2 regions of the Priestia sp. ABM2_011 genome follow, and region 1 is predicted to be linked to the other one. Evidence: a T-box and tRNA genes for the amino acid it is inferred to sense, from the RefSeq annotation. Region 1 holds a T-box; the other holds one or more tRNA genes.

Region 1 (8,407 bases):
CAAGAACAGCTTGATGTGAAGAACCAGAGTCAAACCATACGTCCATGATGTCTGTTTCTTTTGTGAAACGGCCATTTGGGCTTCCTTCATGAGTAAAGCCTTCTGGAAGCAAGTCTTTTGCTTCACGCTCAAACCATACGTTTGATCCATGTTCTCTAAATAGATTTGATACGTGCTCAATTGTCTCGTCCGTAATGATTGGCTCATCATTTTCAGCATAAAATACTGGAATCGGAACGCCCCATGCACGTTGACGAGAAATACACCAGTCTCCGCGGTCACGCACCATGTTATAAAGTCGCGTTTCACCCCAAGTAGGCACCCATTCTGTTTTTTCTACTGCTTTTAATAAATCTTCACGGAAATCTTTAATAGACGCAAACCACTGTGCTGTTGCACGGAAAATTGTTGGTTTCTTCGTACGCCAGTCATGTGGATATGAGTGGGTAATGAAACTTAATTTTAACAGCGCGCCTTCTTCTTCTAGTTTGTCTGTAATCGCCTTATTCGCTTTATCATAGAATAATCCTTCAAATCCTGGTGCTTCATTCGTCATATGACCCTTACTATCAACTGGACAAAGAACTTCCAAACCATATTTTTGACCAACGATAAAGTCGTCTTCCCCGTGTCCCGGTGCTGTATGAACACAGCCAGTACCAGCATCAGTCGTTACGTGATCGCCAAGAACAACTAAAGAATCACGCTTATAGATTGGATGTTCAGCTACCACGCGTTCAAGTTCTGAACCTTTTACTGTACGAAGTGTCTTATAGTCAGCCCATTCAATTTCTTTAGCAACTGTTTCAATAAGTTCAGTTGCTACTACATATTTTGCTCCATCTGCTTCAACTACGCTGTACTGAAGCTCGGGATTGACAGCAATCCCTTGGTTAGCTGGCATTGTCCATGGTGTTGTCGTCCAAATGATGAATTTTTCATCTTGTTCAAGCACGCCTTTACCATCTTTCACATTAAACGCTACGTAAATAGAAGCTGAACGCTTGTCATAGTATTCAATTTCCGCTTCTGCTAAAGCAGATTCACTTGAAGGGGACCAGTATACAGGTTTTAATCCTTTGTAGATATAGCCTTTTTTCGCCATATCGCCAAATACTTTGATTTGCTGCGCTTCGTACTGTGGCTGAAGCGTTACATATGGATTATCCCAATCTCCGCGTACGCCTAAACGCTTGAACTGCTCACGCTGGCCGTTTACTTGTTCCCAAGCATACTGTTCGCAAAGCTTACGGAATTCAGCTACTGTCATTTCTTTGCGGTTTACTTTTTTATTTTTTGTTAAAGCCGTTTCAATTGGCAAGCCGTGTGTATCCCAGCCTGGCACATAAGGTGCGCAGAAGCCTGACATCGACTTATAGCGAACGATAAAATCTTTTAAAATTTTATTTAAGGCATGTCCCATGTGAATATCGCCATTGGCATATGGAGGTCCATCATGCAGGACGAATAGCGGACGGCCTTCCGTACGTTTTTGTACTTTTTCATAAATATTCATTTCAGCCCACTGTTCTTGCATTTTAGGCTCGCGGTTCGGTAAATTTCCACGCATAGGAAATTCAGTTTTTGGCATCAATAATGTATCTTTATATTCCATGTTTTACCCTCCAAAAAAAAACGTAAATTTCATATCTTTTTGCACCATAACAAAAAGACCTCCTCATCCCAAAAAGGGACGAGAAGGCCTCCCGCGGTACCACCCTAGTAGATTTGCTGCACGCAAATCCTCTTTGCATTCGTAACGTGAATAAACCGCCACTGCTTACTATCATCATTTCAGCAATGGTACTCTAGGGTGATTTTCACTTTTTTGTTTGTTATCGAGCTCGCACCATCCTCGATTCGCTTTGACAAACTAAAAAAGCTACTGTCCCTGTCTCCGTACTGTTTGATATGAAATTTCATCTGTTACCAAATTATATGACAACAAAACGTGAGAAGTCAAGATGATGTCTTGACTAGTCAATTTTTTCTTCTAGCGCTGGCATCTCATAATCCATCAACTGATCCCAGTCATCGCTGTTTAACATTTCAAGCTGTGCTTCAATTAACATTTTGAAACGAGTTCTAAATACTTTAGACTGCTTTTTCGTCTCCTCAATGTCCATCGCAATTTTACGAGACTTAGACAGTGCTTCATTAATAATACGGTCCGCATTTTTTTCTGCTTCTTTTATAATGAGCTTCGCTTCTTTTTCAGCGTTTCGCTTTACATCTTCCGCTGCTTCTTGAGCAATTAAAATTGATTTATTTAACGTTTCTTCGATGTTAGTAAAATGTCCAAGACGATCTGTTAATTCAGATACTCTTCCTTCTAACTCCTTTTTATCACGCATTACCAGCTCATAGTCTTTAATTACTTGGTCAAGAAACTCATTTACTTCATCTTCATCATATCCGCGAAACCCGCGATTAAACTCTTTGTTATGAATATCCAAAGGGGTTAAAGGCATCTAGGCCACCTCCGTGTTGTCTCATTACATCATTAGTAATGGTTTATTCGACATATTTTTAAAATTTCCTGCTAGTAGATTTCTTTATTTCTGCTTCCCTACAACAATTCGCCATTTTTCTTTTTTGGTTTTGCCTTCAAGTGAAACGATACGACTTCTGCCGTGGCCACGAAGCGACAAAATATCACCTTCATGACATTCAAAAGAAGGCTGTTCAATGACTTTAAAATTTACTTTTACCGCTCCATTTGCAATAAACGGCTGGACTTTTTGTCTTGATAAATTGTGAATGGTCGACAGCAAAACATCAAGCCTCATTGAAGAAACTGTATAAACGTGTTCAATCAGCTCTTCTTTTACCACATGCAGCTGCTCTCTTTGAATAGAAGAAAGTGAAACTTTGGCTTTTCCAATTGATGTTAAATTCATCTCAATATAAGAAGAAATTTCCTCTGCGGCTACAAGCTGAATATCGTCTCCCGCGACCAAAATATCGCCAAATTTTGAACGGCGCAGTCCTAAGGACATCGCCGAACCAAGAACTTGAGGATGTTCAATCGTCACAAACTTTTTAGGATAATTCAATTCGTACATATGCAACTGAAAATCTTCGCTTTCAGGCACATAGTAATCCGGATATAGCAGCGCACGCTTGCGTTCAGCAAACGGTTGTCCACCATCAAATGAAACTTGAACCTCTCCTTCAGTCCCAACAATAGCTGTCACAATCTGCTGCTCTCTTGGATCTAAAAAATCCGTTAATTTTGGGCTGTATTGATGTAGGACATCTTCTTTCCACTGAAGAACCTGGTCAATAAATCCATGTTCTTCTTGCCTAAAATGTTCATAAATAGACATATTATTACTCCTACTATTGGTATGTAAAAAAGGAATCCAGCGATTCCTTTTTAAATAAATCCAACCATACTGTGAAGTGAACGTACACCTGCTTGCGCAAATCGTAGTAAAAAGATTGCAACAAGAGGTGAAATATCAATCATGCCAATAGGCGGAATGATTTTACGAAAAGGCTCTAAGTAAGGCTCGCAAATGCTGCCAAGCAGCTGACCAAACTTAGACGCCCTTACATCGGGTACCCAAGACATCAAAATGTAAATAATCAGTGCCCATGAGTAAAGACCAATCAATTGCCCAAGAATCCCAAAAACGATGTCCAAAAACTACCACCTCTTTACGTTTGTTGTATCGTGTTCTCCCATCATATCTGAAATGCTTCCGCTTACGTCTACATTATCAGGTGTACATAAAAAGATGTCGGTTCCAATTTTTTGAATGTCCCCGCCTAAAGCATAAACTGTACCACTTAAAAAGTCGACAATTCTCACTGCTTGATCTCGTTGAATGCGCTGTAAATTAACAACTACGACTTTACGATTTTTTAAATGATCCGTAATTTCTTGTGCTTCGGCATAGACGCGAGGTTCGCAAAGCATCATTTTTGATGATTTTTGAACGCTTTGCAAGCTAATCACGTTTTGCTGCTGATTCGGCTGCTGACTAGCTTTCACTGGTCTCGACTGCTGTACAGGCTCTTCTACCGACTCTTCTTGTTCGTAATGTTCTTCTACATATTCAGTATCGTCATCAAGAGCAAAAAAACTTCTAAAGCGATTTTTCATACTCATCTTGAATTACACCTCCTTAACGTTCATTCCCAACTAGCGTGGTTCCTAGTCGAATGAATGTTGCTCCTTCTTCAATTGCAATTGCATAATCGTTTGACATTCCCATTGATAGCTCCGTACAAGGTGCATACGGGAGGTTTAGTTCTTGTATACGATCCTGCAATTTCTTTAAACCTTGAAAACAGCTGCGAAGCAAGGACTCGTCATCTGTGTGAGGAGCCATGGTCATTAATCCAACTACTTGGATATTTGTAAATGTTTCAAGAGATTGAATAAATGGAATTACCTCTTCTACAGCAAGGCCATGCTTTGATTGTTCTTCGGCAACATTAACTTGTACAAAACATTTTATACGATGTCCTGCACGTTTATCAATTTCTTTTGCTAAAGATAATCGGTCCAGTGAATGAATATAGTCAACTTTATCAATCACATTTTTTACTTTTCTTGTTTGTAAGCTTCCGATAAAATGCCAGGTCGCTTTCTCACCGATTGATTCATACTTTTCTAGAAGACCTTCATCCCTGTTTTCTCCAAGATGTAAAATGCCTGCATCCACTGCTTCTGCTGCTCGTTTTGTGGAAACGTATTTTGTTACAGCAATCAGCTCTACATCTTCTCGATTTCGATTAACTTTTTTACATGCTTCAGCAATTGTTTGTTGAACTGCTTCTAGATTTTCACTTACGCTAGCTGTCACTATGTAATTACTCCTCCTTAAAGCCTATGAAGTTAAACATGCGTCCTGTTTTCCCTTGGTCGCGGCGATGTGAGAAGAACAGGTCATCTTCACAGCTTGTACAATACGACGATGTTAAAATTCGTTGCGGCAATACGCCTGCGTTTTGAATCAGCAGCTTATTGACTTTTTTTAAATTAAGCGCGTATTGTCCAGGGCTTACTTCTTGATATCCATTTTGGCCAACTACTTCGTTTACTTGTGTAATGACGCGGTTATCGACAACATAACAGCAATCTTCAATCGAAGGGCCAATCGCCACGTAAATATCTTCAACCGGAACATTTTCTTGCTCTACCCACCGCCGAATCATATTTCCTGCAATATCTTTTACTGTTCCCTTCCACCCGGCATGAGCAAGACCAACTAAATGGTGATCAGGCGCATAGAAGTACAGCGGAACACAATCTGCATAACATAAAGCTAACAAAATATCAGATTCATTTGTATAAATGCCATCCGCTGCTTTTATGCCCTCTTCATACTTGTAGAGTCCTTTTGCACAGTCGGCTTTTGTTACTTTTTGAACAGTTGCTTCATGTACTTGTTCAGCACATACAAAGCTTTCAAAAGACATGTCTAGTTCGGCTGCTAAAATTTTTCTATTTGTAATAACATCTTCTACGTTATCGTTTACGTGAAGCCCTAGGTTAAAAGAAGCAAATGGAGGTTTACTCACGCCACCATTTTTTGTGGTGAAACCAGCAACAAGCATATCATTCTTTTCTACCCAAGGGCTCAGCCACATAAACGACTCGTGATGGCTTTTTTTTAATGGCTCAGGATTCATGTATGTGACACATCCCTTGTTTCATTTGTTCTCACATATTGTACCACAGATTGCTAGGTGCTGTTGACAAAAAACTAATTCTCTTCAGGCTGAAATGCGTCTTTATAACGTACTAAAATGACATCGGAACCAATTTTCACAATATTTTTCCATGGAATCACAATTTCATCATCTTTTCCAAAGAAGCCCAATACACGAGAGCCTCCGATAATGACGGCCTGTATTTTTCCCGTTGTTAAGTCAATATCAATATCCCCTACATTTCCAAGTTTTTTGCCATCAGCTACATTCACTACATCTTTCAGCTGAAACTCTGAAATCTTTAACATGCTCTCTCCTCCTATAGCCAACTTTATTCCTTAGCCTATATATATTTTCAAATTTTCATTTCATGAAGGAAAAGCTTATTTTTTCTCTGCCATTCTCTTTCTATAAGCATTTTGTTCACTAATTACACAGTTTTTCATCAAGAGACATTCTCAACAAGCAGCGAGAAGTCCTCATAGCAATAGGAAATCTAACATGAATATCTTTTGGTTATGTATTCATTGATACATACAAAATAAGCATCGTGTCTGTTTTTATAGACACGATGCTTATTAAGTTGAACATCAAATAAAGTGAATGGTATTGATTGTATGAACAAGAGCAGCTGCCAGTTTAGAGAGCTTTTGTTAACTTTGAATATTTTTATTCATCTGTTTAATAGCAGCTTTTTCTAAACGAGAAACCTGCGCTTGAGAAATACCAATTTCTTCAGCAACTTCCATCTGTGTTTTACCTTGGAAGAAGCGCTTTCGTAAAATTAGTTTTTCTCGCTCGTTCAATCTTCTCATACCTTCTTGCAAAGCAATTTCTTCAATCCAAGTTGAATCACGGTTGCGTTCATCGCTTAGCTGATCCATCACATAGATTGGGTCTCCGCCATCATTGTAAATAGGTTCAAATAAAGAAACCGGATCTTGGATAGCATCTAAAGCAAACACAATTTCTTCATGCGGTACTTCTAGGACTTTTGAAATTTCCTCAGCTGTAGGTTCCTTGGATGTTTCACTCATAAGCCTTTCACGAACTTGAAGAGCTTTATAAGCAATATCACGAAGGGAACGAGAAACACGGATTGGATTATTGTCACGTAAATAGCGGCGAATTTCCCCTATAATCATTGGGACAGCATATGTAGAAAACTTCACGTTTTGACTTAAATCAAAATTGTCAATGGATTTCATTAATCCAATACACCCAACCTGAAATAAGTCATCAACAAATTCTCCACGATTGTTAAAACGTTGGATCACGCTGAGTACGAGACGTAAATTTCCGCTTACTAGCTTTTCTCTTGCTGTTCCATCTCCAGCCTGCATTTGTTTAAACAACTTTCGCATTTCTTCATTTTTTAATACGGGAAGTTTCGAAGTATCTACTCCACAAATTTCTACTTTATTTCTTGTCAACTCTTTCCCTCCTAACAGGAGATGATGTTCTGAATTCAGTATCTCCTCCGGAGGAAAAAATATGCACTTTTACAATTCTGACAATTTCACGCTAAAAAAGCTGATTGTATAAGATGCTTCTCAGCCCTTATACAATCAGCTTTTTTACTTAAACCATTTTATTAAATTCTTTTCGCAGCCGTTTAATAATTCGTTTTTCGAGCCTTGAAATATAAGACTGAGAAATGCCTAGCATATCGGCTACATCTTTTTGCGTTTTTTCTTCTCCGCCGGCTAGCCCAAAGCGCAGCTCCATAATTTGCTTTTCACGATCATTTAATTGGTGCAGTGCTTTCAGCAAAAGTTTTCGATCTACATTCGCTTCTAGGTCTTTTGTGATGATATCTTCTTCGGTTCCCATCACGTCAGACAATAACAGTTCGTTTCCATCCCAATCAATATTTAACGGCTCATCAAATGAAACTTCAGATCGAATTTTATTGTTGCGGCGCAAATACATTAAAATTTCATTTTCAATACAGCGAGAGGCGTACGTCGCTAGCTTAATTTTCTTTTCAGGATTAAACGTGTTTACTGCTTTAATTAAACCGATGGTGCCGATGCTAATTAAATCCTCAATATTGATTCCCGTATTTTCAAACTTGCGGGCAATATAAACAACAAGTCGCAAATTACGCTCAATCAACAGTGAACGTGCTGCTTCATCTCCTGATGGAAGTTTCTTCAAGAGCACTTCTTCTTCATCTTTTGTTAAAGGTGGTGGAAGAGCTTCACTTCCTCCTATATAGTACACTTCATCTGTTTTTAGCTTAAGTTTAATTAATAATTTGTACCACCATAATTGAAATCGAATTCGATATGTAGCCATTGTGTATCCTCCTTTATTTGTTCACACCTTTTACGATGCGGAACTTACTTCTCCAATAACGATAAGCTTGGGATGAACAATACATTCATATTGCTTCTCCACTGAAAGCGTTGTATGACTAATACCTACTAATACTTTAGTGACTTCAATCGTGTTGGACTGATGAACCAGCCTTACCATATCTGGCTTTAGAGCAAGCAGCAGCTGATTGGCTTGGCCTACGCTTCGATAAGGGACAAAGCGGACTTTTGAATACCACTCTTGATCAATATCTTCGCTGTGTGAAAAGGATTGAACATTTTTGCTTAATTCCATTAAGCCTTCAGGCAATATTTCTTTTAAAGAATCTGCTGTAACAATCATAACCGGGGTTTTCGTCAGCGGATCTACAAGCTGATTCCCACTATCAATAAGTCCTTTCATCGACAGCGTCTGTTCG
Region 2 (8,407 bases), 230 kb from region 1:
GTGAACATAAATACGAGATGAGTCAAGCTGAGTAGCTATACACACATTTAAGTTTTGAATAAGATTAGGAGCCACTGTTTTATCACTTCGTTTCTTAGATTGTTTTTTCTACATATAAATGCCGTATAAACTTATTAACATCTTACCATTCAGAAAAAGTTGCCACAATAAACGCAATTTGTCGATTTGTGTTAAAAAATCCAGCCCAGCAAATTGGATGCATGAGCCCGTATGAATCGTTTGTTACACCGCTGTTGATTTCCGTGCAAAATGTCGCTTTCCGAGGGCGGCGATGAGCCTCCTCGTCGCTTCCGCTTTTCCTGCAGGAGTCTTTGCCCTTCCCTCTCATTAACAGCTAGAAGCAGCTACATTAAACCTACGTTTCTCGATACAATGAAAAAAATCCGAACGATTCATCGTTCGGATCTTCCTTCAACTAAAACACTTTTGTCCCAGCCTCTTTTTCCACTATTCATTTAAATCGTAGCGTTTGCCTTTTACAAGGTAAAATACGCTTTCTGCTACGTTAGTGGTATGATCAGCCATACGCTCTAAATAACGGGCTACAAATAAAAGCTGTGTAATTTGGTTCATAGCCTCCTGCTTTTCTTTAGCAAGACTTAAAAGTTCTTTAATTGTTATTCCGTAAAGCTCATCCACTTGATCGTCCATTTCCGCTACTTTTTTAGCCAACACAAGATCTTCTTCGTGATAAGCTTTTAACGAAAGGCTCAGCATTTCAATCGAAATATCGTGCATTTTCTTTACATGTTCTAACGGCTTAATTAATTCTTCGTTTCCAATTCGTATAGCTGATTTTGCTACATTAACGGCAAAATCTGCCATACGCTCAACATCCGAAGCAATTTTAATTGCCACAATAATACGTCTTAAATCAATAGCCACGGGCTGCTGCTTTGCAATCAGTAGGATAGCTAGGTCATTAATTTCTTCTTCTAAGTCATCCACGTATGAATCACCGTCGATAATTTCTAGCGCCAGCTCAACGTTACTTGTTTGCAACGCTTCAATTGATTTTGATAACGCCTCATGCGTTAAGCGCCCTATTTCTAATAATTTTTCACGTAATATCTTTAAATCACCATGAAACTTTTCGCGTACAACCACTCATCCCATCTCCTTGTATGTCTTAACCGAAACGACCTGTAATATAATCTTCTGTGCGTTTATCAGATGGCATTGAGAAGATTTTATCTGTTTCTGCGTACTCTACCACTTCTCCATTTAAGAAAAATGCTGTTTTATCTGAAATACGTGCCGCTTGCTGCATATTATGTGTAACAATAATAATGCTGAAGTCTTTCTTTAATTCTTGTACTAACTCTTCTACTTTTAATGTCGAAATTGGATCGAGTGCAGAAGTAGGCTCATCCATTAAAATAACGTCGGGTTCAATAGCCAAGCAGCGCGCAATACAGATACGCTGCTGTTGTCCACCTGACAACCCATTCGCATTTTGATTCAAACGATCTTTAACTTCGTCCCAAATAGCTGCTCCTCGTAAACTTTTTTCAACAATTTCATCTAGTTTTTTCTTGTTGCGAACGCCATGAATTCTTGGACCGTACGCGATATTATCATAAATAGATTTTGGGAACGGATTTGGCTTTTGGAAAACCATTCCTACTTGCGTGCGCAGCTCTTCCACATGGTACGATTTATCAAAAATATTTTTTCCTCTATACTCAATTTCACCTGATGTACGGACAATTGGCGTCATTTCTACCATACGATTTAACGTTTTAATATATGTTGATTTTCCGCAGCCTGATGGACCGATGATTGCGGTAACTTCGTTAGCATGAATGTCTAAATCAATATTTTTTAAGGCATGTGTGTTGCCATACCATAAATTCAAACCTTTTGTTTTATATACAATTTCTTTTGTTTGCGGAGTATTTACTTTTTCTTTGTTAGTCAATTCCATTGTTATTGCCATTGGATAATCCTCCTTCATCGTCTTTAACCGTTTTGAGCACAATAAAAGTCTCTCTATGTCTATTTAATATCTATTGTTTACTATTAGTGTAAATACATACGAGAAGCCGAACGCTTCCCCTTATTTTGATCATTTCTATTAATCCTTACACTTACAGAATAATAGCCGACTATTAATTGTGTTTTAACTCAATGTAAAGCTTTTGTAAACGAAGGCCTATCTGCGTGTTTTTTAGGTAAAAAACTAGTTCTTACGACCCTTAAATTCAATAAAAAACCATATATGTAAAGATTTCTAACAAAAAAAAGAAGAGGTTGAGACATAACTAAATTAATTTGATATAAAGACAAGTAAATTAGATAAATAAGCCAGTACGAATCACTTCTGACACCACTGTTGATTTCCGTGCAAGCAGGCGGCCGGTGAGCCTCGTTGTCGCTTCCGCTCCTGCGGGGTCTCACTTCTTCCGCTTTTCCGGCAGAAGTCTTCGCCCTGCCCTCCAATCAACCGCTTAAAGCACCTACTTACATGAAATCTACGTTCACCCTCTCAATAAAAAAATCCGAACAGCGTTGATTCTTAATCAACGTCGTTCGGATCTTACTTCAACTAATATGCTTTTTCCCAGCCTCTTTAATTGGCGTCGTTTGCAATGACAGCCTGTTGATTCTCTTCTTGATCTTTTACTTCTTGTTCACCTTTTTTCTTTAAATCAAAATACGTATCGAGCGCAGAACGAGCAAGCTCTTTTGTAATGGTATTTGGTGCACTTGGCACAAATGCCGATGGTACCACGACAGCTACTGCAATTTCAGGATCATTTGCCGGAGCAAAGGCCACAAAGTTTGAATTATTAACTTTAATTGGATCCCCTCCGCTTGGGTTTTTCTCATAGGCTTGTGCCGTTCCAGATTTACCAGCAGGATTATAGTTCGCTGTATGGAAAGCTGCGTACCCTGTACCGCCTTGTTCCTGCGTAACCCGTTTAAAGCCATTTTGAACATCTTTAATGTATTCTTCTTTCATCGTGATACGATTTAACACATCAGGTTCAAATGAATGCTGCGTACCGCCAATTTCATCGATTTTTATTGTTGGCTTTCGGATTTCTTTTACTAGCTGCGGCTTGATGCGATACCCTCCATTAGCTATTGCAGAAGTATATTGAACAAGCTGCAGCGGCGTGTACGTATCATACTGGCCAATTCCTAAATCAAGCGCTGTACCTGGAACATTGCTTCCGCCTTGTACACCTGTTGATTCGTTATCGAGGTTTATGCCTGTTGATACGCCTAAGCCGAACTGACTGTAGTACGAACGCAGTTCGCTGAATGTGTCAGGTTTAATCGGTAAAGTCATGTTCTTGTGGTACTGTAATCCAGCCATCGCCATTACCGTTTTAAACATAAATACGTTGGATGAATATTTTAACGCGGATGAATACGTTAAGGGTCCTAACCCCTCAGCCTCAGCTGATTTCTTAATTGGTGTTCCTTTAATTTTTAACGGTTCATCAACGAACACTGTGTTTGGCTTAATAGCTCCTGAATCTAAGCCAGCTAGAACCGTTGCCCCTTTTACAACAGAGCCCATTGTATAAGATGTTGAAATATTCCCTAGTGCAAAATCTTCTATTTTAGGTACCCCAGTCTTCTTATCAATGGTGTATTTTTTACCTGCCATTGTTAAGATTTCTCCTGTGTGAGGATCCATCATAATCACAAAAGCACGGTCTAAAAACTGCGTTCCTTTCATTTTCTTTTTGGCTAAAAGCTGGTCCGTAATTTGTTTTTCTACCGCTTTTTGAAGCTCCATATCAATAGTTAAAACTAAATCACTGCCGCGTTCGCCTTTCGACACTTGAATTGTATCAAGGAGATTTCCTTTATCATCTGTTACATACTGGACTTTTTCTTTTTGACCGCTGAGCTGAGCTTCGTATTGCTTCTCTAAATAGCTCGTCCCAACTTGGTCATTTCGACTATAGCCTCTTGATAAGTAATACTGTACTTTATCTTTGGGCAGACCCTCGTTGGCAGAGGATACATTTCCAAGCAAAGTACGGAGAGTGCTGTTTTCTGGGTATGAGCGATCCCAATACGTTGTTGTATCAACACCCGGAAGTTCATCTAAATGCTCACTTACAACGGCATACTCTTCATTTGTCACACCGCTTTTAACAATTTGCGGGGTGCTAGAATAACCTGCCTCCATTTGGCGCTTAATAGCTAGAACTTCTAAATCACTCTTTAAACTTTCTAAATCTTTTTTAGAAATGCGGTCTAACTGACGTTGATACAGTTCGTCATCAGTCATTTCACCATCTTGAACTTTTTTGCGATCAGCTTTCGTAATTTTCTGCTCCGCTTCTTTAGGGTGAAGCATAATCCAATAATCCTTCATGTCGCGTTCTGTAATTTTTACCACGTTTTTAGCATCTTTATTCTTTCTATTTTCTGGAATATCAATCACATTTGTGGTGTAAGGAACATCGATCATAGTGGCTAACTTTTTAGCGATGCGCAGCCTTTCTTCAGCTGTATTTCCTTGAAAACGAGTATATGTAATCGTATTTAAAGAGGTATTATCTACAATTACGCGGTTATACCGATCGTACATTTTCCCTCGAGGAACAGGCGTACTGACTGTAACGTCCTGTGTTTTTTCGACTTCTCGTTCGTAATTCTCACCGTACACAATTTGAACAAGTCCCAACCGCAAAATTAATACGGAAAATAGGGCAAATACGGTCAAGAAAAGTAAGTTCACACGAAAAGGCACGTGACTTTTTCTTCTTTTTTTCTTTTTCATACCAACACCTACACTTTATAAAACATATATACCATAACACCATAAAATCAGACATTTAGCAAATAAATAGACACCTGGCAGGTGCCTATTTACACAACGTATTTATTCTAAAAGAAAAGCGAGGCATTTTCCATAGTACAAATGAAGGAGCTAATAATACTCTAAGCTGGAGACTCTCCGTCTCCTTCATTTAATACTGGAGGAGTAACAGTCGTTTCTTTTTTGTGCAGAGGCTGTGAGATATGTCTTACACAAAAATAAATGATCGTATGCCCTGCTCCAACAATAGCTAATAAAATGGGAATACTTTTTGCTTCATCAAAAAATAGTACGGCTATTAAAAATAAAGATATGGAAACGACCCGCCCAATATTCAGAAATACTTCTCTGACAACAATGTATTCGATTCTTTTTGAAACAACGTCCTTTGCTCGTCCAATCACATCGTACGTTAGAGAAATGAATGGAACCAACAAAATAGGATAGGCAATAGCAATACAAACAGCATATATAATTAACTTTGGATACGATAAGTTAAAGATAAGCAAAAAGACTGCTCCATAGAGAAGGAGGCCCCCGGTGAAAATAAATCGAAGGCGATTTTTTTGCTTAATAAATCTTGAGGCTACATAGTATCCTACAAACGCCACCGCTGAATTCACCAGTCCATAAGTTCCTAAAGCTAATTCACTTCCCGTCGTAATAAATACCATGACGGATACGACAAAAATGAACGTACCTTCACGCAATCCTTGAAAGAAATGAGCCTGTAATATTCGATTCCAGTCTTTGTTGACTTTTCGTTCAGCCCACACTTCTTTAAATTTGTATACTCCTTCAGCTGCGCGTCTTGTAATAAAAAAACTAAGCACAACGGCACCGACAAACAATAGCAGAGATACACCAAACACAATTTTATACCCAAGTGATTCATACAAAGCGGAAATAACAAAGCCCGCTCCTAAAGGACCAATCATCCCTGCAAAAGAGTTTAAGATCCCTAAAAATCCGTTAAAAAAGTCTCTTGTATCAGGTTCTGTAATTTCAAAAGTTAGCACATTAAAAGCTAGCCAATAAAAGCCATATCCTATACCCAGCAGTCCACCAAGCAATACTAAATACTCGGCTGCGTTAGCTCCACTGACCAATACAGCGATATAAAAAACAGCTAAAAAAGATACGCCTAACCTTAAAACCACAACCCGGTCAATTCGTTTGGCCCATTTACCTGCTAAAATAAACGTAAGCGGCTGAAGCACCACTACCGCTAAATTATAAATAGCGAGATCCGAAAATTCGCCTGATTGTTTCCACAGATAAATGTTAACAAACGAATTGGAAATTGAAATAGCCAAGGCATAAAGACCGCCTATAATTAAAAGCAAAAGTAAATCTTTACTAACTTCTATATCTCCAACTACTTTTTTTAATAAAGGCATATCAAAAAACTCCTTTTCTCTTCTACACCTAGTGTGTGAAAAAGAAAAGGAGATATGTAAAAGAATTGGAAAACAAAAAAGCCAGTAAAGGTAATAATTACTTTACTGGCTCTTAAATACGTCTTCAGCTTATTTTGCAGCGTCGTAACGCTTAGCAACTTCGTCCCATTTTACAACATTAAAGAATGCTGAAATGTAATCTGGACGGCGGTTTTGATAATTTAAGTAGTAAGCGTGCTCCCAAACGTCTAGACCAAGAATTGGCGTTTTGCCTTCCATTAATGGGCTATCTTGGTTTGGTGTGCTTGTTACTTCTAATTGGCCGTTGTTTACAACTAACCAAGCCCAGCCAGAACCGAAGCGAGTTTTAGCTGCATTTGCAAATTCTTCTTTGAATTGATCAAAGCTGCCGAATTTGCTAGCGATAGCGTCTGCTAATTCACCAGTTGGAGCACCGCCGCCGTTAGGGCAAAGGATTGTCCAAAATAATGAGTGGTTCGCATGACCGCCACCGTTATTGCGTACTGCTGTACGGATATCTTCAGGAACAGCATCTAAGTTTGAAATTAACTCTTCAATACTTTTGCTTTCTAAATCCGCTTTGCCTTCAACAGCAGCGTTTAGGTTTGTAACATATGTGTTGTGATGTTTTGTGTGGTGAATATTCATTGTTTCTTTGTCGATATGTGGTTCCAGTGCATCGTATGCATAAGGTAGTTCTGGTAATTTGTAAGCCATGAATAATTCCTCCTTCAAAATATGTAAGCATTTTGGCGCAAAAGCACCATATACGTTTAGATTAGCAAATTTACCCTACTCTTTCAAATAAAAAGTACCTAATCCATGATTTATATTTACCTAATTCCCATTCGCTATTCTTTTAAACATAAAAAAAGCTTCTTTTTCTCAAAAGAAGCTTTGAATAGACAATAGTATGGCGGAGGAAGAGGGATTCGAACCCCCGCGGGCTTTAACACCCCTGTCGGTTTTCAAGACCGATCCCTTCAGCCGGACTTGGGTATTCCTCCAACCCTATAAATGGTGGACCCTGCAGGACTCGAACCTGCGACCGGACGGTTATGAGCCGTCTGCTCTAACCAGCTGAGCTAAGGGTCCACGTGGCTCCACAGGTAGGACTCGAACCTACGACCGATCGGTTAACAGCCGATAGCTCTACCACTGAGCTACTGTGGAACAATATGAATTATGTATGTCACAAACGTAAATTGGAAAATAGCGGCGGAGGGGATCGAACCCCCGACCTCACGGGTATGAACCGTACGCTCTAGCCAGCTGAGCTACACCGCCATGGCTCCACAGGTAGGACTCGAACCTACGACCGATCGGTTAACAGCCGATAGCTCTACCACTGAGCTACTGTGGAACAATATAACATTTACTAGCGACATTAAAAATTTAACATGTTTCTGGCCTAAAGTCAATATATTATTTTAAAACAGCGTATAAAAAATAGGCAATCATCAACAGTTGAATAAATCCTTTCGAGATAGCGCCACTAAAAAAGCCAATAACCGAACCTACTCCAATTTTTACTGCGTTGCTAATTGTGGTCCGATGAACAATCAGTTCTCCTACAATCGCTCCGATAAACGGCCCTAAAATAATTCCAAATCCCGGAATAACAAACGGACCCACAAGCAATCCAACTGTACTTCCCCAAACGCCTGCTTTAGTGCCTCCGAATTTTTTCACACCAATAATATTAGCGATATAGTCTGCTAAAAAAAGTGCGACAACTAACAATCCTTGTATCACCCAAAATAACCAGCTATAGGAGCTAAAATCATAAAATAAACCGTATATAACAAATCCTAGCGCTACAAATAGCACGCTTGGGATGATGGGATAAACCAACCCAACAAACGATACAACAAAGCTAATGATAACTAATGCCCAACATAAAATAGCCATGCCCGCACCTATCCTTTTTATTATTACTATTTATCATACAATAACCACTCTTATAAAGAAAGGCCTTGCATGAGCAAGGCCTTTCTTTATTTTACCTTTGAATATGTCTTTAGATAGCGATCTCCGAGTACCGCTTCCGCAATATTAACAGCATGATCTCCAATTCGTTCTAAATTGCTAATGATATCGACAAAAACAATAGCAGCAGAACCTGTACATACATTTTCATTTAGACGTAAAATGTGCTTCTTACGAAGCAGACGCT

The links. The T-box of region 1 lies ahead of ileS (isoleucine--tRNA ligase). A T-box ahead of a tRNA ligase gene usually reads a tRNA of that ligase, here a tRNA-Ile.
Region 2: it has a tRNA-Ile gene. The T-box ahead of ileS (isoleucine--tRNA ligase) is inferred to sense a tRNA for this amino acid. The anticodon was not compared.

The regions. Positions count from the first base shown of each region.
Region 1 is NZ_JBSWUB010000001.1:1,238,468-1,246,874, reverse strand. It holds gene ileS (isoleucine--tRNA ligase) at 1-1,615, opposite strand, end outside; T-box leader at 1,687-1,907, opposite strand; gene ACXAE4_RS06625 (DivIVA domain-containing protein) at 1,977-2,471, opposite strand; gene ACXAE4_RS06620 (YlmH family RNA-binding protein) at 2,556-3,329, opposite strand; gene ACXAE4_RS06615 (YggT family protein) at 3,380-3,649, opposite strand; gene ACXAE4_RS06610 (cell division protein SepF) at 3,653-4,117, opposite strand; gene ACXAE4_RS06605 (YggS family pyridoxal phosphate-dependent enzyme) at 4,134-4,817, opposite strand; gene pgeF (peptidoglycan editing factor PgeF) at 4,825-5,646, opposite strand; gene ACXAE4_RS06595 (YlmC/YmxH family sporulation protein) at 5,721-5,975, opposite strand; gene sigG (RNA polymerase sporulation sigma factor SigG) at 6,321-7,100, opposite strand; gene sigE (RNA polymerase sporulation sigma factor SigE) at 7,249-7,968, opposite strand; gene spoIIGA (sigma-E processing peptidase SpoIIGA) at 7,999-8,407, opposite strand, start outside.
Region 2 is NZ_JBSWUB010000001.1:1,004,152-1,012,558, reverse strand. It holds gene ACXAE4_RS05380 (DUF4912 domain-containing protein) at 1-75, opposite strand, end outside; gene ACXAE4_RS05375 (hypothetical protein) at 143-349, opposite strand; gene phoU (phosphate signaling complex protein PhoU) at 469-1,128, opposite strand; gene pstB (phosphate ABC transporter ATP-binding protein PstB) at 1,151-1,948, opposite strand; gene ACXAE4_RS05360 (hypothetical protein) at 2,339-2,467, opposite strand; gene ACXAE4_RS05355 (peptidoglycan D,D-transpeptidase FtsI family protein) at 2,594-4,771, opposite strand; gene ACXAE4_RS05350 (MFS transporter) at 4,933-6,210, opposite strand; gene sodA (superoxide dismutase SodA) at 6,340-6,948, opposite strand; tRNA gene ACXAE4_RS05340 (tRNA-Ser) at 7,146-7,238, opposite strand; tRNA gene ACXAE4_RS05335 (tRNA-Ile) at 7,250-7,326, opposite strand; tRNA gene ACXAE4_RS05330 (tRNA-Asn) at 7,330-7,404, opposite strand; tRNA gene ACXAE4_RS05325 (tRNA-Met) at 7,445-7,518, opposite strand; tRNA gene ACXAE4_RS05320 (tRNA-Asn) at 7,520-7,594, opposite strand; gene ACXAE4_RS05315 (DUF456 domain-containing protein) at 7,657-8,142, opposite strand; gene ACXAE4_RS05310 (Na/Pi cotransporter family protein) at 8,229-8,407, opposite strand, start outside.